Regions from separate parts of the Fusibacter fontis genome, predicted to be linked through region 3. Evidence: predicted binding sites of a transcription regulator. Region 3 holds the regulator's gene; each other region holds the start of a gene.

Region 1 (8,526 bases), 1.5 Mb from region 3:
TAAAAACCTTCAAGTACACGTTGAAAACGTTCGTAAATTCAATGTACCAGCCGTTGTTGCGATCAACGAATTCCCAACCGATACACCAGCGGAGCTTGAACTTCTTGAGAAAAAATGTCGTGAAATCGGCGTATCAGTTGTGTTGACACAAGTATGGGCAAAAGGTGGAGAAGGCGCTGTGAAACTCGCTGAAAAAGTGGTTGAGCTCGCTGAATCAGGCGTTGCGAACTTCAAGCCACTTTATAAACTCGAACTCCCAATTATTCAAAAAATTGAGAAGATTGCCATGGAAATTTACCGTGCAGAAGGCGTTGAATTTAGTAGCAAGGCGCTTAAAAATATCAAGAAATTTGAAGAAGACGGTCTTGGAAATCTGCCAATCTGTATGGCGAAAACACAGTATTCATTGTCAGATGATCCAGATTTAGTGGGAGCGCCTGCAGGATTTAAAATTATGATTAACGATGTGAAAGTATCAGCAGGTGCAGGATTTATTATTCCACTTGCAGGCGATATTATGAGAATGCCAGGACTTCCAAAAGTACCAGCTGCTAATAAAATTGATATTTTAGAAGATGGAGAAATTATTGGATTGTTCTAGTACAAACGAGGTGAAGGTATGCTAGGAACGCTGGTCAATGCAGGCGCAATTATTATAGGAAGTATCATAGGTGTGTTGCTTAAAGGTGGACTGCCTGAAAGAATGAGTCAAACCATCATTCAAGGTGTCGGTCTGTGTGTGATGCTCATTGGTTTAACCGGTGCATTGGAAGGTCAAGCGCATATGATGCCAATCATCTTTTTCATTGTCATTGGAACTCTCATAGGGGAAGGCGTTGACATTGAAAAAAGATTAGAACAATTAGGAGACCGACTTGAAAAGCGCTTTGCAAAATCAGATTCGACGTTTAGTAAGGGGTTTGTCACAGCGAGTTTGCTTTACTGCGTGGGTGCGATGGCGATTATGGGCTCTTTAGAAAGTGGTCTTTTGGCGAAACACGATACCTTATTTGCCAAGTCTGTTCTAGATGGGATCATCTCAGTTGTACTGGCTTCGACGCTGGGAATTGGCGTGATGTTCTCCGCAGTGTCTGTGTTTTTATATCAAGGCACAATCACCATCCTCGCGAGTCATTTGACGTCGGTTTTAACAGATACGGTTATTGTGCAGATGTCTGCTACAGGTGGACTGTTGATCGTCGGACTTGGTTTGTCGATGATTTTGCCACATAAAGTCAAGGTGGGCAATATGCTTCCAGCAGTACTTCTACCGATTGTTTATCATTTTATCCAACAGTTATTTTAATAAATGAAATCTTTGTTATAAATGGATTTGACCCTAGAAACCGTTGGTATTTCTAGGGTCTTTCAGTTTGTCGGGGAGAAGGAGTTTCTATCTATTTATAGGGAAATATAGTATAATAAACAGGGACAAGTGCTGTGTTTGATGTGTTTATGTTTATGCTATATCTAGAGAGGTTCATGTGCTAAAAATTCAGAATACCTATCATTTAAGTCGACACTATTTTGATGTGAAAAAAACAGTGGGATGTGGTCAGGCGTTTCGATGGGAAGTTATTGAAAATGCTGTAATTGGAGTTGTCAAACGATCCGTTCTCGTCATCAAAGAACTCGATGAAGCGACCTATGCCTGTGAGGTTTACGGTGCTTCGATGTCACTTTCAGAGGTGCAGCATTATTTTGATTTAGAACGGAACTATGAAGCGGTCTTGAGCCGACTGGCATTAAAAGATGACTATTTGAATCGCGCCATTACGTTGCATTCAGGAATTCGCATGATGAAACAAGATCCGTATGAAATCCTGATTTCATTTATACTCTCTAGTAACAACAATATTCCGAAGATCAAAATGACGATTGAAGATTTAGCTTGTCGTTATGGTGACCTCATCGGTACATTCAAATTAGGGACTTTTGAAAAGCAGTATTATACCTTCCCAGATGCGCAGAAGCTGAGCGCATTTGATGAACAGACGCTCGTTGCAAAGGCCATTGGATATCGTAATAAGGCGGTTATTTCAGCGTGTAAGCGCATTGTAGATGAGGGATTAAATTTAGATAAACCCTTTGAGCTTTCTTTCGAGGCGGCAGTGGACTGGCTAAAACAATTTTACGGTGTAGGCGAGAAAGTCGCGCAGTGCGTTGCGTTGTTTGGATATTACAAGCTCGAGGCGTTTCCGGTGGATACCTGGATTAAAAAGATGCTTTTAGAAGTTTACCACGTCGATAAAGGGCATGAAGCCTTTATCAAAACATATTTTTCACAGGATGCGGGCATCGCACAACAGTATTTATTTGAAGCTTACCGGTTGGATGCGCAAGCAAAGACACATTTAAAGACCGATTTAAAGACTAATAAATCGCAAGGAGTGTAAGATGGAAGTTTATCTAGGAAGACAACCGATTTTTAATACAAAAAAGCAAGTTGTCGCATACGAAATCTTATACAGAAGCAGTCAATACAATGCTTTTGATGCAAATATAGACGGTGATCTCGCCACGACATCCGTTGTCATTGACGCACTTTTAAACTTTGGAATCGGTAAATTGACGGATGGACGCAGAGTGTATATCAATTTCACAAAAAAATTGTTGATGGATAACTTACCCACGTTGTTTGATCCAGACCAACTTGTGATTGAGATTCTCGAATCCGCTGAAGTGGACGATGATTTAGTGGCAAAATGTAAAGAGTTTAAGTCAAATGGCTATAAATTGGCTTTGGACGACTATGTTGGAGATGTAAAGTTTGAAGCGGTTTTACCTTATATTGACATCATAAAAGTTGATTTTATGTTGCTTGGAAAGCACGAAAGAGAAGCGATTGGCAAGCGGTTTTCAAATGATTCAAAAGTGGTGTTATTAGCAGAAAAAGTGGAAACGCTAGAGGATTTTAATCAAGGACTTGCATTTGGTTATAAATTATTTCAAGGTTATTTTTTTGAACGACCTGTCATTTGTAAAGGAAAAAGTCTGGATGTCTCTACCTATCGCTACATGGAAGTTTTAAAAGAGACCATGACAGAAGAACCGGACTTTAACAAACTCACAGGTATCGTTAAAAATGATTTTTCACTTTCATATAAATTATTACGACTCATTAACTCACCTGCATTTTATACAGTGAGCGAGATTACATCCATCAGTCATGCTTTAACACTTTTAGGTATCAACGAAATTCGAAAATGGGTGACACTCATTATGCTGAGAGACCTAAGTAATGACAAACCAAGCGAATTGATGCGCGTATCGCTGACGCGTGCGCTTTTTGCTGAAAAGTTATCAGGCGAGTTTCAGATGAAAGAACGCTCAACAGAAGCCTTTTTACTTGGGATGTTTTCTCTCATTGACACCATTATGGATAAACCCATATTTGAAGTGTTAGATCCGCTGCCTTTAAAGGAAGACTTAAAAGGTGCTTTACTGGGTGAACGCAATGCCTTTCATCATATTTTGGTGCTTTTGAAAAACTTTGAAACGGCAGATTGGGAATCCATTGATCAGTTAGCGGAAAGCTTAGGAATTTCAACTGTTGAACTGAATCGATTGTATATTGATTCCGTTGAAGAGTCCAATAAATTGTTTTCAGAATTATAGGCATGATATTAGACATATGAAGATTGACATTAGACGATAAACGTTAGACGATAAACGTTAGACCTATGGAGATAGACAATAGATTTTCAGGTTGAGTTGAAAACCGATTGATAAATTATTAGCACTCTCGATTAAAGAGTGCTAAAAAAATATTGATTTTTGAGTGCGACTGTTATATGATATTTTACAGGAACACTTTGTGCAAAATAGAGCCATTAGGCATCCAATTAGATTATTTTTTATAGGAGGAACGTAACATGTTAAGACCACTTGGTAAACGTGTCATCATCAAAAGATTAGAAGCTGAAGAAAAAACAGCAAGCGGGATTGTACTTCCATCACAAGCAAAAGAAAAACCACAACTCGCTGAAGTGTTAGCAGTGAGCAGTGAAGTGAGTGAAGTCAAAGTTGGCGACACAGTTGTTTTCAAAAAATACGTAGGTACAGAGATCAAAGTTGAAGGCGAAGAAGTGACAATTTGTGAATTAGCAGATATTTTAGCGATTATGGAATAAGCACAAGGTAGTATCCTCAACACAAGACAGAACACATAAAATTCAATTTTAAATGGAGGCAAGCAAAATGGCAAAAGATATTATGTTTGGCGAAGACGTTAGAAAGAAATTAGAAGCTGGCGTTGACAAGTTAGCAAATACGGTAAAAGTGACACTTGGACCTAAAGGCAGAAATGTAATCCTAGATAAAAAATTCGGCGCACCACTTATTACAAACGATGGTGTGACCATTGCAAGAGAAATCGACCTTGAAGATGCGTTTGAAAACATGGGCGCACAACTTGTAAAAGAAGTAGCAACACGTACAAATGACGTCGCTGGTGATGGTACGACTACTGCGACATTATTGGCACAAGCAATTATTAAAGAAGGTATTAAAAACGTTGCTGCTGGCGCAAATCCAATGATTCTCAAAGGCGGTATTGAAAAAGCTGTTGTGACCGCTGTAGAAGTCATTAAAAGCGAGAGCGTTCTTATTGAAAATAAAAAAGACATCGCAGACGTTGCGTCTATTTCAGCTGCAGATCCTGCAATTGGAGATTTAATCTCAGAAGCGATGGAGCGCGTTGGAAAAGACGGCGTTATCACTGTTGAAGAGTCTAAAACATTTGGTACTCAACTTGAAGTGGTTGAAGGGATGGAATTTGATCGTGGATTCGTGTCTCACTACATGGTAACAGACGCAGAAAAAATGGAAGCGAATATGGACAATCCATATATCCTCATCACAGATAAGAAAATCAACAACATCCAAGAAATTTTACCAGTGCTTGAGCAAATCGTTCAAAGCGGCGGAAAACTTTTGATTATTGCGGATGACATTGAGGGTGAAGCGCTTACGACATTAATCGTGAATAAACTCCGTGGTACATTTGAATGTATCGCAGTGAAAGCGCCAGGATTTGGCGATAGAAGAAAACAAATGCTTCAAGATATTGCGATTCTTACAGGTGGCGTGATGATTTCAGAAGAATTAGGATACGATTTAAAATCGGCTTCTATGGAAATGCTCGGTCGTGCAAAATCTGTTAAGATCAACAAAGACAAAACGACGATTATCGACGGAATGGGCGATAAAGCACTAATCGATGAACGCGTGCGTCAACTTAAAATTCAAATCGACGAAACTACGTCTGAATTCGATAAAGAAAAACTTCAAGAAAGACTTGCAAAAATCGCAGGTGGCGTAGCACTTATCCAAGTAGGGGCAGCAACTGAAGTTGAAATGAAAGAGAAGAAACTTAGAATTGAAGATGCATTAAATGCAACAAGAGCTGCTGTTGAAGAAGGGATCGTTCCTGGTGGTGGTACAGCTCTCATCGGCGCAATTGGAAAAGTACTTGAACTCGTTGAAACACTTGAAGGCGATGAAAAAACAGGTGCATTAATTATAGCGAGAGCACTTGAAGAACCAGTTCGTCAAATCGCGATTAACGCTGGTTTAGAGGGTTCAGTAGTTGTTGAAAAAGTGAAAAATTCAGCTTATGGCATCGGTTTTGACGCACTTAAAGGCGTTTATGTGAACATGATCGAAGCGGGTATCGTGGATCCAACAAAAGTAACGCGTTCAGCACTTCAAAATGCAGCATCTATCTCAGCAATGTTCTTAACAACTGAAGCAGGCATCGCGGATATCAAATCAGATGAACCAGCAATGCCAATGGGTTCAATGAACGGTATGATGTAAGGCTGAATGAAAGTTAGACTGAATCAAAGTTAGAGTTTGTATTGAATAAAAATAAAGGGCTGTTACACAATGATGTAACGGCCCTTTTGAATGTTGCAATATAAAATGATTGAATGACGAAGCATTTTATCGACCAATAATGTGCTTTATAGCCAATTCAAAAGTCTCGTACTGATAGAGATGGAACATAGAGAGCGCCATAAAATTGGACAGAATAAATTCTGCAAGAACGTTGCTATCTATTGTGCTATTGGAATAATCCGAACTCATTTCGACGACTTTTGCAATTTTCGATATGAGTAGCTTCATATAATCATTTCTGAGTGTGTTGCTAGAGTGTGTATTTTTAATCGTAACGGATTGTTTGCTAAAAAAAGTGGTGTGAAAATCCGCAGTATATTGATCGAAGTGCTTGTAGAGTTCTTTTATTTTTGTCAGTAAATCTCGATTGTCTAAGGCAAGTTGATCGGTAATGTCAAAAAAAGCTTCCCAGTGCCGAATCATGAGTTTTTCAATGATGCATTCTTTGTTGGGATAGTAATTATAGATCGTACCTGCAGCCATTTGACATTTATTTGCGATGTTTCGGATATTCAGTTCATCTAAACTATGGTTAAGGGCAATTTCCTCAGCAGCATCTAAAATTCTCTGTTCAGGATCTTCAATAATTTTTGGCATCACAAACTCCTTAAGATTCAAAAAGAGCATGAGTGTTCATGCTCTTTTTTTAATTTCCATAGGTTACCATGGTTCTCTTCTAGTTTACATGGTTTTGCGAGTTTTTAGAAGACTGTTTTGAATTTTTCAAGATAAATGTCAATACGAATCCAACGGTTGCCACGACCGCAGTCGCTAAGAACATCTGACCATATCCTGAATTGATTGTTGTTTGAAATGTTTCTGTGATGAGGTCAGTGGACTTTTGAATCGTTGGAATCACCATGCCTTGAACATTTCCAGGTAGGATGGATTTTAAGAAGACTTCCAATCTCTCGGCAATGTTCGTCACATCGGCTGATTGAATATACTGAACCATGTCAGCGCTGACGCTTCCGCCAGAAGCATTGAACATTTGACTTTTACCTGGAAAGACAGCTTCCATGATATTTGGAAACACGTTCGTTCCAGCATTGGCGATAAATCCAATCATGATGTTCGGTGAAATAGCCACGCCAATTGAACGCACTAAGGACATGGTCGCAAGTCCTGAAGCGCCTTCTTCTTTCTTAACGCGATTAAGGATGAGATAATTGAGTGGTGCACCCATGGTAAAACCAACGCCAAATCCCATGAACATCAGGCCGATCACTACTGTCGAAAGCGACATGGTCTTAGAAGCAACAAAGGATAAGAAGAGGGTGCCGACGATGTTAAATAAAAATCCAAATTTGAGGACGAAGGCAGCGCCTTTTTTGTCGAGGAGTTTTCCGCTGATTGGAGCGGCAATTCCAGAAAAGACCGCTAAAAGTGTAACGAGATACCCTCCACTACCGTGGGCAATTTTCAACGTGTTTTCAGCAAACTGTGGCACGAAAACCATCCCCATCATACCGACACCTGTGACAAATGCAATGGTTAAAATGATGATCATCTGAGCATCTTTAAAGTAATTTAAGTTAATAATCGGGTCTTTTGCACGCTTTTCAGCCCATACAAGGAGCGGCAACAAAATCACAGCACTCGCTAAAAACACATAGACTTCAGCAGATTGAATGCTTTCGGTGAAATGGAAAAAATCGAGATTTGTAAGTGCATACATAAGACTTCCAATAAACCCACCTAAGATCACAGCACCTAAGAAATCAATAGGGGCTTTTTCTTTTGGTTGATAGTTGGGAATGAAGATGCTTAAAATGAGGATAGCGATTGAGATTGGGACATTGATAAAAAAGATGTATCCCCAGTGATCCATGCCAGCGATATCGATGATGAAACTTCCCAGTGTTGGCCCGATAATGGTGGCAACGCCATATATCATACCGACGAAACCAAGCGCCATACCGCGTTTTTCTTCTGGAAAACTCTGCCCAATAACCGTTGTCGCGATTGGCAAGATGCCACCTGCTCCCACAGCTTGAATGACGCGTGCAGTAAGTAGTAGTGGAAAGCTGTCTATGAAATTGGTCATACCACATAAAAGTGATCCAATACCGAAAACGGCAATACCAAATACATAGACTTTTTTATGGCCGATTCGGTCAGCCATCTTGCTCGTAATAGGCATAGAAATGGCATATGCCAATGTATAGATGGTAATCATCCAAATGCCAGTTTTGCTTGCAACGCCAAATCCATCTTGAATAATTTCACGTGCAGGGGAGACGATTCCGCTGTCGATGGCCCCCATGAATATACCGAGTAAAAATAAAACTAAAACCAATGTTTGATTTTTTTTCATGTGAATATCCTTTCTATGATGTTTGATTTTGTGTAAATAAGATGAACATACCAGATGCTGATTTAATTGAACAACGTTCATAATGGACTAAAAAAATAGAATTTCTTTATATGAACACTGTTCATTTTATATGAAGTGAGGACATTTGTCAATTATGAATCGCAATAAAATAACCTCCATGAGCATCGACCTTTCGGGTCAATCTCATGGAGGTTCATTTTCATAAATCACGTATTTAATAACGTTTACTTAATAACGTCAATCGTCTTTCTCATCAATAGGAAGACAGAAGCTGTGATGATCAGTTC
Region 2 (8,526 bases), 790 kb from region 3:
GATTATTGGCAAATTTCAGGGCATTCTGTTATGGGAAGTCTACATGTTAAGAAAGAGTTGCCGAATCAAGATGCTTATGGATATGAGGACTTGGGACAACTCCAAGTCCTCGTTTTAAGTGATGGACATGGTGGACAATTTCATCCCTACAGCGACATCGGTTCAAAGATTGCGATCGAAGTGGTATTGAGTCAAATTTTAATCCACTCAGCTATTTTTAAAACGGAATCACCTCAGCAATGCCGTCATCACATTGAAACGACACTTTCAAAAAAAATTCAAGAGCGCTGGAGAGAAAAAGTAGCTCAGGATTCTGCGTTTGAATCCCATATTCAGTACGGGTGTACGCTTTTAATCGCAGTGATCGTAAATGACGTTGTCTATTTTATCCAGCTTGGGGATGGTAAATGCGCCATCGTGTATCAGGATGGTACTGTCTACTATCCGGTTCCCAAAGAAACGCGATATAGTTCCAATGAAACGCTATCGTTATCGCAAGCAAATGCATGGGCAGAAATGAAGGTTGCTGTGGTTGAAGACTTAAGTGCAATTCATTTGATTGCGTTGGCCTCAGATGGTGTTGAAAATGCCTATCCAGGAGATTATTATGACGATGCTCTTTTTTTCTTGAATATGGCCTATTCAGAGACGTTAGAACAAACGATCGTCGATATGACAGAGGCGGCGATGATGTATTCACGCGATGATACCACTGTGGTTGCGATGAAGCGAAGAAGTGTTGAGATGCTTCCACGAATGGAAAATGAGGGAATACAAATTTGGAAAACAGAATATCCTGACTTTCAAATGCCACTGGCACAAAGTACAGGATGTGAGTTCAACAAGCGATTAGAACATGCGATTCAGCTGTGCAAAGCGATTGAAAACTGCGGTGGGATTGTCTCTAAAGGCATTTCTCTTCAGTCGATTTTAAGAGAGTCACAGACGGGTGAACTGTTTGGCTTACAAGAAGGTGAGTTAAAAACTTTGTCTTCCGAAGAGAAGCTCCAGCTCGTGAATGATTTGATTGATCCGGTTCCTTTTGAGTTTCAAGATTTCGAAGAAACACAGCTGTTACAAACTTTAGTAAGCATCAGAGAAAAGCTGAGATTTTGTTATGAAACCCATACTTTTTCCCTTGACCAAGATATGCATGCAGTCTCAATCAGTGGATATTCAGGGGCGTATGAGTTGTTTTACAATTCAGATCTTTACATGAGTCAGGTATTTCCTCTAACATCTTTGAAAGATCACATTGTCGGTACGGTGATTCAACATAAAAAGTATCCAGATGTTTGGGGAATCCAAAATCGAACGAATCATATCTGGTATGTATATCATATGAATGGAAGTATAGAGACAATATTTCCCGAAAAAATTGTGACGATAAAAAATGGTGTTACGGTATTTATTTATGGGGTACCAATAAGAATAGATTTAGCATAAAACAGCGCTCAAGTTAAGTAAAAACGCTTAAAATTGGGCGCTTTTTTGTCCAAATTGTTAAATTTTAAAGTTTTTATGTTTTTTTGTGTTTTTTTCGTGATTTTTTGAAAAAAATTGATTATTATTAACTAATAAAGGATATCTTATTATATATGAGGTATGTAGACGAAATTATTGGTTGGCACTTGTTATCCAATATAAATGTACCAATAGTGCTTTTTGACCATATAAGTCTTGAAAGGAGTGAAAAAAGTGAGAGAAGAAGTAATTGAACGTATTTTAGGTGAATTTTTAGTACTCGTTCCATTGTTGAACAAAAAGATTTTAAGAGAAAATGATCTTTACAAACTCGATGACTTGTACCCATCACATGTACAAATTTTGTTATTGCTCTCAAATCACAAACAATTAACAATGTCTGAGATTAGCAGAGAAATTCACGTCATCAATTCAAACTTGACACCATTAGTTGACAAACTCATCAAGATGGGATTCTTAAAAAGAACTCCGTCGAAAAAAGACCGTCGTGTTGTATATGTGTCATTAACAGCAAATGGTAAAAAACAAGTTGATAAACACAGAAAATATGCAGCGATGTATTTAAAAGAAAGATTTGATAAACTGTCTAATGAAGAAGTTGAAGCACTTGAAGCGCACGTTATGGGAATCAACAAGATTCTTGAGCAATTCATTTAGTTTTAACGGGTTTTTAATTGGAATCAAGGACAGAAGTATGTTAGGATGAAATTAGGATTATTATTAATCCTAATTTTTTTTTGAGGTGAATGCATGAGTGACAATAAATTAAGAAAATACGCTGAACTGGTAGTTAAAACAGGTATCAACATCAAAAAAGATCAAATATTGATTGTTAACGCGCCAATTGAGTGTGCGGACTTTGCAAGACAAATTTCTGAAGTTGCATTTGAAGCGGGTGCGAAAGATGTTGTAATTCGTTGGAATGACGAAGTTTCTTCAAGAATTCGATACTTAAAAGCACCGGATGAAATTTTTGATACGTTTCCTTCGTGGCAAAAAGAATTTTACTTGTCATATGTTCGTGAAGATGCGGCATTTTTATCAATTTCAGCCTCTGATCCTGAAGCACTAAAAGGGGTTGATCCTATGAGAATTCAGCGCTATTCAAAAGCGTTTGATGCATCTGTAAGAGAATACCGTACACGTCTTATGAATAATATTAACGTGTGGTGTGTGGCTTCTGTGCCAACTCCGGCTTGGGCAAAAAAAGTATTTCCAAATGAACCGATTGACGTGGCAATGAATAAACTATGGGATGCAATCTACGAAGCGGTTCGTGTCAATGAAGCAGATCCGGTGGCAGCATGGGAAGCACATAAAACACAATTAAAAACGAGAATGAACTATCTCAACGAAATGAACTTCAAATCTCTTCGCTACACCAATCAACTTGGTACGGATCTAGTGGTGGATTTGCCAGATCATCACATTTGGATTGGAGGTTCTGACTTTACACCAGAAGGACATGAGTTTATTGCAAACATGCCAACTGAAGAAGTCTTTACAGCGCCACATCGAACAGGTGTAAATGGTCGCGTCGTAAGCTCGATGCCACTGAATTTTAACGGTAGCTTAATCGATGGTTTTGAATTAACCTTTGAATATGGAAAGGTCGTATCGTATCAAGCTGAAGTTGGATATGAACATCTTAAAAGTTTGCTTGAGACGGATGAAGGCTCAGTATACTTAGGCGAAGTGGCACTTGTTCAAAATGATTCGCCAATTTCAAATATGGGCATTCTATTTTATAACACGTTATTTGATGAAAATGCTTCTTGTCATCTAGCGCTTGGAAAAGCATATCCTGTATGTGTTAAAGAAGGCGAAAATATGTCGCCAGAAGAATTGATCCAAAATGGCATCAACGATTCTATGACGCATGAAGATTTCATGGTTGGAACAAGCGACTTAAGCATCGTGGGAACCACTCATGACGGTCGTGAAATTCAAATCTTCAAAGACGGTAATTTTGCTTTTTAATGATTATTAGCTGTTGATTAAGCTTAGCAGTTACATTTTATTACAATAAAAAACAGCAGGGATCCATAGTTGGAATCTCTGCTGTTTTGTGCTTTCTACGCCTATTTAAAAAAAGTAAATAGTAACGGAACCAGTAACACGGTAATCAGTCCGGAAAGTGCGATTGCAGTTGAACTGAGCGCACCTTCGGTTTCTCCCATTTCAATAGCTTTTGAAGTGCCCACAGCATGAGATGCTGTGCCTATTCCGACGCCTGTCGCAATTGGGCTAGGGTGTTTAAAGAGTTTTTTTACAAGTGGTGCCATCATGGCACCTGCGATGCCTGTAACAATCACCATGACAATGGTAATCACGGAATTTCCTTGGATGATTTCGGCTAAAGAAATCGCCATGGGCGTGGTGATGGATTTTGGCAACAAAGAAGCCACCATATCTAAATCAAGCTTTAAGAGTTTTCCCAAAGCAATTATGGTCAAAAATGAAGTCAGAACCCCGCTGCTTATCCCGATGAAAAGACTCCAAAAATAGGTTTTAATGAGTTGTCGTTGACGATAGAGCATCATACCAAGCGCTACGGTGAGTGGCGCTAAAAAATAATGAATGCCATAACTCCCTTTTTGGTAAGTTTCATATGGAATCTGAAGCACCAAAAGAACGGCAATGATGAGTGCGGTTGCAATGAGGATTGGATTGGCTAAAACATGTTGCGTTTTTTGTTTGACCCACATGCCAATGCTATAGGCAACTACCGTTAAAATGATACTAAAAGCCGGATTAGCGATCAAATTTTGGATGAGGTTCATGATGGACCTCCTTTGCGTTTCACGAGCCAATTCGTTACGAACATGGATACCCACATCGTCGTAAAAGTCGAAATGATGGCGATGAGTAAAAGCTTCAGAAGAATCATGCCAGTTATATTGGTAAGCGCCAATAAGCCAACGCTGGCAGGCACGAAGAAGAAGGAAATATGATTCAGAAAAAAATCACAAATTTCATCAACTTGAGATTCTTTTAAAAAACCAAATGTCAATGAAAGAGCGAGTAAAATCATCCCGATGATGGCACCGGGGATGACGATTACTGAATGAATGAGTTGACTCAATCCTTCTCCTATAAGCCAAAAGCCGAGCAATACTGCCAGCTGTTGGATGAGTTTCATATAAGTTTGAGCATGAGCTGATTGTTGCGTTGGATAAATTTGCTCATATTCTCAGAAGAAAGCGGTTGATGTGACAACATTGCTAAGTCATATAAATGTTCGCAGATGAGTTTTTTCGTTTCCTCATCAATCGTTTCATTGTTGATCAGATGGTTTACAAGTGGATGATTGGTATTGAGAATTAACGTCGCCTCAGGTTTGAACATATCTGCGTTCATACCGGGCATTGCATACATTTTCATCATATCTTGCATACGTCTACTTTCTTCAGAAAGAACCATCATTGACGAAGTCGTATCGTTTTTAAGATGTTCAAGTTTTAGAAGCAGTTTATCATTTTGAAGCGTCTCTTTGAAGAGTTTATCGAGTTTTTCAAATGCTTCTTTCTTTTCTTCTTCAGATTGTGTCGATTCACCTATGAGGTGTTCGTTGAGATCCGAGTCGATTCTCAAGAATGAAATGCCTTCATTTTTAGATTCCACGAGTGATATAAAAGGCGCATCAATGTTGTGCGTTAAGATGACGGCATTTAAACCATGATCGTGGAACAATCGAACGTATTGAGCTTGCTGTAATTCGTCAGATACATAAAATACCTTGTTCTCGTGTTTTTCTTTCACTTGTTCGAGATATTCGTTTATAGTGACATATGAGCCGTCGATTGTCTTGTATAGATAGATAGAAGCCACACTTTCAAAGAATTTTTCATCTTTCAAACCACCAAATTTAATAAATGGATTGATGTCATCCCAATACCCTTCAAATGCTTCGCGTTCTGTCTTGAATGTCCCTGTTAATTTATCTGCAACTTTTTTGCTGATGTAATTTGAAATTTTGCGCACAAAACCGTCGTTTTGTAAGAAACTTCTAGAAACGTTGAGCGGTAAGTCTGGACAATCAATCACGCCTTTAAGAAGCAATAGAAACTCTGGAATCACTTCCTTAATGTTATCTGCAATAAATACTTGTGAGTTATAGAGTTTAATTTGACCTTCAATTGTATCAAATTCAGTATTCAGTTTTGGGAAATACAAAATCCCTTTTAAGTTAAATGGATAGTCCATGTTCAAATGAATCCAGAAAAGAGGTTCTTTGTAATCGTTAAACGTCGTGCGATAGAATTCGCGGTACTCTTCATCTGTACACTCAGAAGGTGATTTTGCATAAAGCGGTAATGTCGTATTGAGTGGTTTTGGCTCATCAATGATGATGTTGCCATCTGCATCCTTACTTGGTTCTTTGCCAATTACCGTTAAGTAAATTTCATACGGCATAAACGAACAATATTTTTGAATCGTTTGTCTCAACGTGTACTCGTTTAAAAATTCCTTTCCATCATCGCTGATGTAAAGTGTAATATCTGTTCCTCTCGTGTTTTTAACGCCTGTCTCTAGTTCAAACTCAGTACCGCCATCGCATCTCCATCGCGCAGATTGGGCGCCATCTTGGTAAGAAAGCGTATGAATTTCTACTTTTTCAGCCACCATAAATGCCGAATAAAAACCTAGTCCAAAGTGTCCGATAATTTGATCTTTGTCGGATTTATCTTTGTATTTATTCAAGAAATCTTCAGCGCCAGAGAAGGCAATTTGATTGATGTATTTTTTGATCTCTTCATCAGTCATACCGATTCCGTTGTCTGAGAACGTCAACGTCTTCATGGCTTCATCGAGTGTAACTTCAATTTTGAATTTTGCATGTTCTTCTAAGTGAAGTTCACCCATTGAACTGAGTTGCTTAAGTTTTGTAATGGCATCGCTCGCATTTGAAATTATTTCGCGAACAAAAATATCATGGTCTGAATAGAGCCATTTTTTTATAATGGGAAAGATGTTCTCACTATGAATAGACAAACTTCCTTTTTCTAATGACATATAATAAATCACTCCTTTTGAAAATTTATAAATCTCACTATTCATATTAACGCTAGAGGATTAAAAAGTCAAGATGGAATTAGCACTCGATAGAGCAGAGTGCTAACAGCACAAATGAAACCGGTTGTATAAAAAATTCTGTCCGTTGAAATCATCGAAATGACACTTATTTTATGAATATTCAACTAATTTTGTACAAAATGTAGAATCCAGATATCAACTGTGCTATGATATACATAATTACTTTTTAACAAAGTGGGGACTTATGTCCTAGCGATTTTGTGAACTGAAGTAGTTTTGAAATATGATTATTTAAAGGCAAGTGTTTTGTGATAAAAAGTAAAAGGAGCAAGCGATGAACTGTCTATTTGAAAATTCCAGTTTTTCATTATTTGAAGAAAATCAAGTAATTTATGTAAGAGTGACCTCTCCAGGTGTAACTGTTTTTGATTTTAACAGTGTACTCAAAAATTTTCCGCAAATAAAAGTCAGTCAGTTTGCAGTCTTACAAAATGCGTTTAAGTTAGCGGATGGCAAGAACTACGAAGTTGGCACGCTTAAACTTAAGTATGAACTTGAAATAGCATCAGATGATATGACGGTCTATATTAAAATAAATGTGCCACAAGAAGAGATCGATGCCGATCTTGTGATTATTCAAACAGAAATAATCCAATTGTTGAAAGAACAAGGGGTTAATACAGGAATACTAACAGAAGTGTTGAAAAATGAGTTGGTATCTAATAAAAAAATTGTTATTGCAAGAGGCATTGAACCCATCGCAGGAGAAGATGGTGTTTGTACTTACTACGAATTGTCAAAGCGAGAAGCAAAAATAGATGAAACAGGTAAGTCGGATCATTATGAACTCAACTTAATTGATAATGTTAAAATGGGTGACTGGTTAGGTGAAAAGACACTTCCAACAGCAGGCGTAGATGGGTTGACCGTAAAAGGCGCTAAGATTCCAGCAAAGTTTGGCCGAGAAGCGATGCTCAAATACGATCGCAATACGGTAGATGAAGTTCAAAGAGGAGATAAGTTCGTTTTGATTGCAAAAAATAATGGCGCAGTCAATTTTGCAAATGGAAAAATAAGAGTTGAAAATCACATTATTATCTATGGAGATGTGGATTTTTCAACGGGAAATATTGATTTTGATGGCAATATCACCATCAATGGAACGGTACTAGATAAGTTCTCTGTTAAGGCAACTGGTGATATTGAGATTAAGGGAAAAGATGGCATAGGAGCAGCAGAAAAAATCGAATCAACTAATGGATCTATCTATGTAAGCGGTGGCGTGAATGGTAAAAATGAAGCAGTCATCATTGCAAAAAAAGATATCTTTGTGAAATTTGCCAATGAATGTCGTATGATTGCGGGGAACTCAATCAACATTTCAAAATATGCATTTGATAGTTATTTACAGGCCGATAAGATTTATTTAGATCCTAAAAAAGGAAAAATCGTCGGTGGCGAAATAAATGCAAAACATAAAATTGTATCTGCGGCGATTGGAAATATTCAAGAACGCCAAACAAAGGTAAATGTAGAAGGATTTATACGTGGAAATGTAAAAGCAGAGCTCGACACCATGCAGATAAAGATGAGTGATTTGGTGCTCAATATCAATCGTATGCGACGAAAATTAGAAATATTTGAGCAAAATATTGATAAATTAGACGAGCGTGCGAAGAATACGTATTACGCACTTTTGCAAAACAATCAAAGCTTATTAGACGAACTTGCCAATATGTCGAGCCAACTAGAGAAGTTTGAAGATATATTGAGAACGCGTGGTGAAGGAGAGATCCAGATACATCAAGCGGTTTATCCAAAGACCATGATGAAACTGAAATCTTTACAAAAACAAGTAGCTGAGTGTATGCGTTGCTCTTTTTATATTAAAGATAACGAAATATTTACAGTTGATTAACACAGGGGGGAACAATGACTGAGAATCATGAAAAATACCATGCGTTGATTAGTAGCATTGATTTTTTTTCGCAGAATTTACATTTA
Region 3 (8,526 bases):
TTTATTCATTCAAGTTCTCCTAATTCATATTGCGCACAAGTCACAGCTACAAAACCCGCAGTTTCTGTTCTGAGTATGCGTTTTCCAAGCGTCGTCACTAAAGCGCCACTTGATTCTAGTAGATCAATTTCTTGAGGTTCGAGGCCGCCTTCTGGACCGATGAAAATTGCGATTTTCTTTCCAGTAAAGTCCTTTAAAATAGATTTCAGCCCCCTAGAATGCTCATTTTCATACAAGACGATAAATGCATCATATTCGCTGATATAAGATCCCATTTTTTTTATTGGAATCAGTCCAAACAATTCTGGAATTCGGTCTCTTTTGGATTGTTTGGCAGCTTCTTTTATAATTTTTTCGTATCGCTCTAGTTTTTTTGGAATTTCTTTATCTTTCCATTCGACGATACAACGATTTGAATCAATCAGATAGAATGAATGCACGCCTAACTCGACATTTTTTTGTAAAATGAGTTCAAGTTTTTGACCTTTAGGCATACATTGAAATAAATCAATTTGAACCGAGGATTCATGCGTATGAGCTGTTTTCAGACAAATCTCTAAGATGATTTGATCTGAATTTAATTCTTTTGTTTCTGTGATGTAAAGTGAATCTTCTGTTACGATTTCAATTTGCTCACCTAGTTTCACTCTTAATACACGCATGATATGGTTGATGGAATCTTTGTTTTTAATGAAGACCTGATTTGTATTCACTGAATCTTCACTTTCTAGAAAAAAACGATGCATGTCGACCTCAAATAATTTATTATTTTACAAGTTGTGTTCATGTAGTTGCGTTTGAATTAGATTCGTTTTTTTGAAACAACTACAGCCCATTCGCCCTTTTTCATCACTTCAATAATTTCAAAATTTCTTTTTTCTAATTCTTCTACGACCCAATCTGCTTTGTTAAGTATAATTCCTGAGCTTATGAAAATAGCATCTTGTTTGAGGATTTGGTCGATATCATCTGACAATTTGACGATGATGTCTGCAATAATATTTGCTACGACTAAATCTGCTTTTTCTGGGATGACTTCAAGTAAATTTCCACAACGCACATCTGTAACATGGGATAATCCATTTAACCGAATATTTTCTTTTGCAGTTTCAACAGCAGATGGATCAATATCAGCAGCAATGATATGGTTTGAACCTAATTTTCCGGCAGATATGGCAAGTATGCCACTTCCGCATCCTACATCAACAACTGTATCTGATGGATTCATGTATTTTTCAATCATCTCAATACACATAGAAGTCGTCTCATGAGTCCCCGATCCAAATGCATTTCCTGGATCTATTTCTATGATGATATCCGTATCTAGTGCTTCATACATTTCCCAAGATGGCTTAATAACAATATTTTGACCAATTCGCGTTGGTTTAAAATATTTTTTCCATTCATTTTCCCAATCCTTTGGGAACACTTCGTTAAAAGTAATTTCAGCAAGTCCAATTGGGATATTAAAATCTTTCAAATTTTCAAGCATTTCTTTTACTTCTAATGATACGGAGTCTGGATCAATTTCTTCAAAGTATCCCGTTAATAGAGCACCATCAAAATCTAATTTGCAGTTTTGAGGATCAAAATAATCCCATTGTCCGACGTCTTGATTGAGTAAATCCTCGTCTTCTGGATTGTTGACAAGTACACCCGTTGCACCTACTACATAAAGAATATTCGTCACTGCGTCAATTGCTTCAATAGCAGTTTTTATGTGAATTTCATAATATTTCATAACATATCCTCGCTTTCATTCATTTCTTGTAAAATGTCGAATCACTTGATTCTATTTTTCTTATTCCTATTAGATTAGTATGAATTTGTTTCAATCTATAATATATCATAGTTCTATGCTGTCGTCTATCGTTGAAACGCAATAAAAGGTTGAGCATCGCCCAACCTCTTTTTTAATGATCATATCTTGTTTTTATGTGAGTGTTATGTGAGTGAATCCTTGAGTTTATCAAAAAACTTTTTATCATTGCCTTTTTTTGAAGCTTTCGATCCTTCTTGTGTTTGAGACGAAGAAGATGGTTTTTTACCGTTCATTTCATCATCGAACTGTTGTAAGGCTTCTTTTTGCTTTTTATTCAAATTAACAGGGATCTCAATATTTACTTTCACATATTGATCGCCTCGACCATATCCATTGAGTACTGGAACGCCTTTACCTTTTAATTTAAAGGATTTTCCACTTGGAGTACCTTCAGGTATTGTGAACTTCGCTTTGCCATCCAACGTTGGCACCATGACTTCAGCACCTAGAACAGCTTGCGCATAGGAAATCCATAAATCGTAGTAAATGTCATTGCCATCACGACTAAAGAATTTATGTGGTTTAACTCGAATGACAACTATCACATCGCCACGAGGTCCACCATTTTGTCCTAAATCGCCTTCTGCACGTAATTGCATGTTTGCACCATGAAAAACGCCTGCTGGAATGTCGATTTCTTTTGAGATACGTTTCTTGATGATGCCATGTCCTTTACATTGATGACAAGCTTGATCATAGGTTTCGCCTTTACCTTTACATGTTGGACATTGTTTGACGCTAATGGATTCGCCAAATAAAGACCTTTGAGAATATCGCACTTCACCAGTACCGTTACAAGCGGTACATTTGTGTGTAGCTGTGCCGGGTTCGTTGCCCGCACCATGACACACGTCACAATCTTCAGTCCGCAAAAATTCAATGGTTTGTTTTTTTCCAAAAGCTGCTTCTTCAAACTCAAGGGTGATATCCACTCGAATATCTTTCCCTTTTCTAGCAGAAGTTCGACCTCTTGATCCACCAAATCCGCCAAATCCACCGCCAAACATTTCGTTGATTATATCTTCAAAACCACCAAAACCTTCAAAACCTGAAAATCCACCAGCGCCTGAATTTTGATTGACGCCTGCATGACCAAATTGATCGTAGAGTCGTCTTTTTTCAGTATCACTTAACACTTCGTAAGCTTCATTTATTTCTTTAAACTTAGCCTCAGCTTCTTTGTTATCAGGATTTCGGTCAGGATGGTATTTCATTGCCAGTTTTCTGTAAGCTTTTTTGAGTTCGTTTTCATCTGCGTTTCTTTCAACGCCGAGCAACTCATAATAATCAGCTTTGTTACTCACGTAGTATACCGCCTTTCCTATTTATGAAGGGCATCCTAAGATGCCCTCATTTAAAACTCATAGTCTAAAATTTAGTCTACCACTTCATAATCTGCTTCGTCAACTGGTTCTTGATCATTGCCTGGAGTTTGTCCAGCAGATGCTTGCTCTTTTGCGTAGATTTTTTGAGCAATTGGTTGGAACGCATTTGTAAGTGCTTCAAAGTCTTTTTTCATAGTTTCAATATCTTCAGTCGCCATAGATGTTCTCAATGCTGCGATTTTTGCATTTACTTCTTCTTTTTCAGAATCAGAAATTTGTTCGCCTAAATCAGACATTGATTTTTCAACTTCATAGATCATGTTGTCTGCTTTATTGCGTTCTTCGATCAATTCTTTACGTTTTTTATCTTCTTCAGCATGTAATTCAGCTTCTTTTACTTTTCTTTCAATTTCAGCTTCTGAGAGGTTTGTAGAAGATGTGATAGTAATGTGTTGTGATTTTCCAGTTCCTAAATCTTTTGCACTTACATTTACAATACCATTTGCATCGATATCAAATGTCACTTCAACTTGTGGTACGCCTCTTCTTGCTGGTGGAATACCGTCAAGTTGGAATCTTCCCATGCTTGTATTGTCGTTTGCCATTTGACGCTCACCTTGCAATACGTGAATATCAACAGCTGTTTGATTATCAGCAGCAGTCGAGAATACTTGACTTTTCTTAGTTGGAATTGTTGTATTTCTTTCAATTAATTTTGTAAATACGCCACCAAGTGTTTCGATACCAAGTGAAAGTGGTGTAACGTCAAGTAAAAGAACATCTTTTACATCTCCAGATAACACACCACCTTGAATAGCTGCACCTAAGGCAACACATTCATCAGGGTTAACGCCTTTATGTGGTTCTTTTCCTACAAATTTCTTAACAGCATCTTGAACTGCAGGGATACGCGTAGAACCACCAACTAAAATGACTTGTTCGATTTCAGATGGATCTAAACCAGCATCTTTTAATGCTTTTTTAGTAGGTTCCATCGTTGCATCTACTAATGATTTAGTCAATTGATCAAATTTTGCACGTGTTACATCGATATTTAAATGAAGTGGACCTTCAGCTGTTGCTGTGATGAATGGTAAATTTACATTTGTTGATTGCGTTGAAGACAGTTCTTTTTTCGCTTTTTCAGCTGCTTCTTTTAATCTTTGAAGCGCCATTCTATCTTGTCTTAAATCAACGCCGTGCTCGCTTTTAAATGTATCTGCTAAGTGATCCATAACGATTTTATCAAAGTCATCTCCACCTAAATGGTTGTTTCCGTTTGTTGCTAATACTTCGAAAACACCATCGCCAATTTCAAGAATTGATACGTCAAATGTACCACCACCAAGGTCAAATACCATGATTTTATGTTGTTTGTCAGTTTTGTCTAATCCATAAGATAACGATGCAGCAGTTGGTTCATTGATGATACGTTTTACTTCTAAACCAGCAATTTTACCAGCGTCTTTTGTCGCTTGTCTTTGAGCATCTGTAAAGTATGCAGGAACTGTAATAACTGCTTCTGTTACAGTTTCACCTAAATAACTTTCAGCATCTGCTTTTAATTTTTGTAAAATCATCGCTGAAATTTCTTGAGGAGAATATGATTTCTCATCAATTTTCACCTTGTGATCTGTACCCATTTCTCTTTTAATAGAACTAATTGTTCTATCTGGATTTGTAATTGCTTGTCTTTTTGCCGTTTCACCAACAAGTCTTTCGCCATTTTTTGTAAATGCAACGATTGATGGTGTGGTTCTGTTACCTTCTGCATTTGGAATTACTACAGCTTCTCCACCTTCTAATACAGAAACACATGAGTTTGTTGTTCCTAAGTCAATACCAATTATTTTTGCCATTTTAATAGCCTCCTTATCTCAACCTATAATTAATTTGCAACTTTGACCATACTTGGTCTGATTACTTTGTCATTTAACACATAACCGTCTTGAAACACTTCAATGACAACTTCACTTTGTCCCTCTTCAGCTTCCACTGTCATAACTGCGTGGTGCTTAACTGGATCAAATGGTTGATTGACTGCTTCGATTTTTTTAATGCCATTTCTTTCGAAAAATTCATCAAGATTTTTCTTAATCATCTTAATACCATCTAAAACTTTGCTATCTGAATTTTCAATATCACTAACAGCCAAAGCTCTTTCAAAGTTATCCATGACAGGTAATAACTCCGATAGAATTTTTTCGTTACCAAATTTGAAAATATCACTTTTTTCTTTTTCAACGCGTTTTCTATAGTTTTGGTATTCTGCGTTAATTCTCAAATACTTATCATTTAAAGCTTCGATTTCTTGTTTGAGAGATAACACTGGATCTGCGTCCACTTCTGGATTTGCAGAAGATTCAGTAGTTTCATCACCTACTGCAGTTTCTTTTGTTTCGTTTTCAGAAGGGATTTCTTCTGTGATGTGTTTTTTCTTAGTCATCTTATCCTCATTTTTTTTCGCTGAATTTGTTTTTTTAACACTCAACAATATCGCTCCTTTCAATTACAAGCATCACTATTATAAGTAAATGCCAGAAAATACATCGGATAATGTATTGCTAATGTAATTCACTGTAGATACAACAGTTCCATAATCCATCCGTTTAGGGCCGATTATCAGAATTCGTCCAGCGCTGTTGCCGTCTACTTTATATGAAGAGGCGACGATGCTACAATCTTCTAGCATTTCGACACCAATTTCATTTCCAATTTTAATGGTTAATTTGTTTTCTGGAATGGATTCAACAAGCGTTTCAATGGCTTGCTGATTATTGAGATAATCAAATATACCTCTTGCTTTTTCTGTTTCCGAAAACTCATATGTGGATAGTAAATGTGAAATTCCATCCATGTAATATTCACTTCCATTTAAGCTCTTTAATGCATCTCGAAGTATAGGAATTAAGTAATCTACGATGTTTCCAAATGCACTTAATTTTTCTTTAATCTTTAATATTGATCTTACGTCAATATTTTCAATAGTTTCACCCATCAAATGATCTAACATCGTATCCGAAATTTTATCTAATATAAATTGTTCGGTGTTTGATAGACCTAACTGAATATTTTTAACAATGCCAGTATCTGTGACTAAAATTAATAAAACTCGAGAATCTGAAACTTTAATTAATTTTAAGTTTGCAAGCTTACACTTGTTAAAACGTGGAATAGAAACCACCGCTACTAATTTTGTAAAATCTGATAGCAATTTTACGGCTTGTTTTGCAAGATCACTCGCTTCAATAATTTTGTTCAATAATAAAGATTGAATGATTTCTTTATCCCTAGAAGGGATGCTATTGTCTCGAATAAGTGAATCGACGTATAGTCTATACCCTAAATCCGAAGGTACCCTACCAGCTGATGTATGTGGTTGCATAAGATATCCTAATTCTTCTAAATCCGCCATTTCATTGCGAATTGTCGCAGAGCTGATACCTAATGGATATTTCTTGGAGATTGTTCTTGAACCTACTGGTTGGGCTGTATCAATAAAGTCGCTAATAATTGCTTCCAATATCTTAAGCTGTCTATCAGATATCATATGATTCACCTTCTTTGTTAGCACTCATTAATATCGAGTGCTAATTCTATTAATAATATACTTCTAGGCCATTCGTTTGTCAAGTTTGAATTTGAATGTTAATACTCTATTTACATTTTTTTAAAATTCTGGAATGAAACAGCCTATTTATGATTTCAATTTAAATCATGAATTCTAGAAAGACCTGATTTGCAACATCACGTCCATATGGCGTCAGGTGAATGGTGCCGTTATCGATTCGTATCAAGGACTGCGTTAAGCATTTTTTTAGCGCTTCATCAAAGAAAGTACGAAATTGAATTCCGTATTGTTTTTCGATTGCTTCTATGGAGATGCCTTTATTTAAACGAAGACCCAACATAATGGTTTCAAACAAATCTTCATGTGAATCGATGACCTCTTTTTCATCAACTGGAAATTGTTTGGATTCAATTTGAGTGAGATATTCAGTCAAATTACGTGTATTTCCAAACCGTACACAGTTCAATTTTGAGTGTGCAGATACACCAATACCAAGGTAGGGTTTGTTTTGCCAATAGATTAAATTATGTCTAGATTCAAATTGAGGTTTTGAAAAATTTGAAAGTTCATACTGAAAGATTCCAATTCGTTGTAATCCCTTGATCATTTCATGATACAGCTTTCTTTCAAGCGTTTCATCTAGTGCCTCAAAGTCTTTGGCGATTGATTTTTTATATAAAGGTGTCCCCTCTTCAATTTTCAAGCTATACGCCGAAACATGTGGCGGGTTTATGCGTTTTACCAATTGAATGGTTTCTTTAATGTCCTTAACAGTTTGTCCAGGTAGTCCAAACATGAGGTCAATACTGATATTCTCTATGCCTTTATCACGAATCATTTGATACGTATTCAGAAAATCCTCAACAGTATGAATTCTTCCAATATCTTTTAGTATTGTATTATTAGTTGACTGCAATCCCATACTGAATCGATTGATTCCTGCAGCAATGTAGTCGTCAAGTTTTTCTTCAGTTAGTGTGCCAGGATTTACCTCTATCGTAATTTCTGCATCTGATTGAATGTCACAATGTTTGCGTAGCGACAGTAAGAAATCGCAAATAAATCGACTATCAACAGAACTCGGTGTTCCGCCGCCAAAATATATCGTCTTAATTTCTCTTGATTTTAATATTGGATGATACAGTTTAACTTCATTATTTAATGCATCAAAATATCGTTTGATCAAATCGTTTGATTGTTGCTTACCTATTTGAACCGATATAAAATCGCAATAATCACATTTACTCACACAAAATGGCACGTGAATATATAATCCGATTTCGTTCGATTCGTCGTGTGCTGAACTATTAAGTAGTTGAATCATAGCTCCTCCTGAAATGATATTTAAATTTAGAAAAAGTAAATTGAATTCCAACTGGACTAAAAAATTCTGGAGTCAATCTCTCAAACCCAATTCCTCATTCTAAATGAAAGAAAAGGCTGTTTCAAGGGCATTCAATGTGAATCCTATAGAATCACAATGGTATGTCGCATTGATACAGCCATTATTGTTAATTTTCTTCGAATTTAAGGACTGTTAAAAATGCTTGTTGAGGAACTTCAACATTACCTAACTGGCGCATTTTCTTCTTACCTTCTTTTTGTTTTTCTAATAATTTTTTCTTACGTGAAATATCGCCGCCATAACATTTTGCAAGTACATCTTTTCTAAGGGCGCTAATAGTTTCACGAGCGACTACTTTTGACCCAATTGCAGCTTGAATTGGAATGACAAACATTTGACGTGGAATAACATCTTTTAGACGTTCGCAAATCACACGACCTCTTGATTCCGCTTTGGATTTATG

Evidence for each region. The regulator HrcA, encoded in region 3, represses chaperone genes, less so after heat shock. The targets are predictions, from matches to a motif close to TGTTAGCACTCNNNNNNNNNGAGTGCTAACA.
Region 1: ACZ41W_RS11775 (co-chaperone GroES) is a predicted target of HrcA. The motif match lies at 3,735-3,765, and genes of this name have one in related genera.
Region 2: htpG (molecular chaperone HtpG) is a predicted target of HrcA. The motif match lies at 6,579-6,609, and genes of this name have one in related genera.

Annotation. Positions count from the first base shown of each region.
Region 1 covers NZ_AP042445.1:2,627,574-2,636,099, forward strand. The annotation lists gene ACZ41W_RS11755 (formate--tetrahydrofolate ligase) at 1-601, shown strand, start outside; gene ACZ41W_RS11760 (DUF554 domain-containing protein) at 620-1,306, shown strand; gene ACZ41W_RS11765 (DNA-3-methyladenine glycosylase family protein) at 1,485-2,396, shown strand; gene ACZ41W_RS11770 (EAL and HDOD domain-containing protein) at 2,398-3,618, shown strand; gene ACZ41W_RS11775 (co-chaperone GroES) at 3,876-4,133, shown strand; gene groL (chaperonin GroEL) at 4,201-5,820, shown strand; gene ACZ41W_RS11785 (TetR/AcrR family transcriptional regulator) at 5,947-6,498, opposite strand; gene ACZ41W_RS11790 (DHA2 family efflux MFS transporter permease subunit) at 6,578-8,218, opposite strand; gene thiT (energy-coupled thiamine transporter ThiT) at 8,464-8,526, opposite strand, start outside.
Region 2 covers NZ_AP042445.1:1,568,173-1,576,698, reverse strand. The annotation lists gene ACZ41W_RS07085 (PP2C family serine/threonine-protein phosphatase) at 1-1,446, shown strand, start outside; gene ACZ41W_RS07080 (MarR family winged helix-turn-helix transcriptional regulator) at 1,699-2,142, shown strand; gene ACZ41W_RS07075 (aminopeptidase) at 2,236-3,465, shown strand; gene ACZ41W_RS07070 (LrgB family protein) at 3,567-4,268, opposite strand; gene ACZ41W_RS07065 (CidA/LrgA family protein) at 4,265-4,570, opposite strand; gene htpG (molecular chaperone HtpG) at 4,624-6,501, opposite strand; gene ACZ41W_RS07055 (DUF342 domain-containing protein) at 6,857-8,440, shown strand; gene ACZ41W_RS07050 (GAF domain-containing protein) at 8,455-8,526, shown strand, end outside.
Region 3 covers NZ_AP042445.1:776,606-785,131, forward strand. The annotation lists gene mtaB (tRNA (N(6)-L-threonylcarbamoyladenosine(37)-C(2))-methylthiotransferase MtaB) at 1-9, opposite strand, end outside; gene ACZ41W_RS03480 (RsmE family RNA methyltransferase) at 6-746, opposite strand; gene prmA (50S ribosomal protein L11 methyltransferase) at 803-1,741, opposite strand; gene dnaJ (molecular chaperone DnaJ) at 1,945-3,126, opposite strand; gene dnaK (molecular chaperone DnaK) at 3,198-5,006, opposite strand; gene grpE (nucleotide exchange factor GrpE) at 5,036-5,593, opposite strand; gene hrcA (heat-inducible transcriptional repressor HrcA) at 5,672-6,697, opposite strand; gene hemW (radical SAM family heme chaperone HemW) at 6,858-8,042, opposite strand; gene lepA (translation elongation factor 4) at 8,230-8,526, opposite strand, start outside.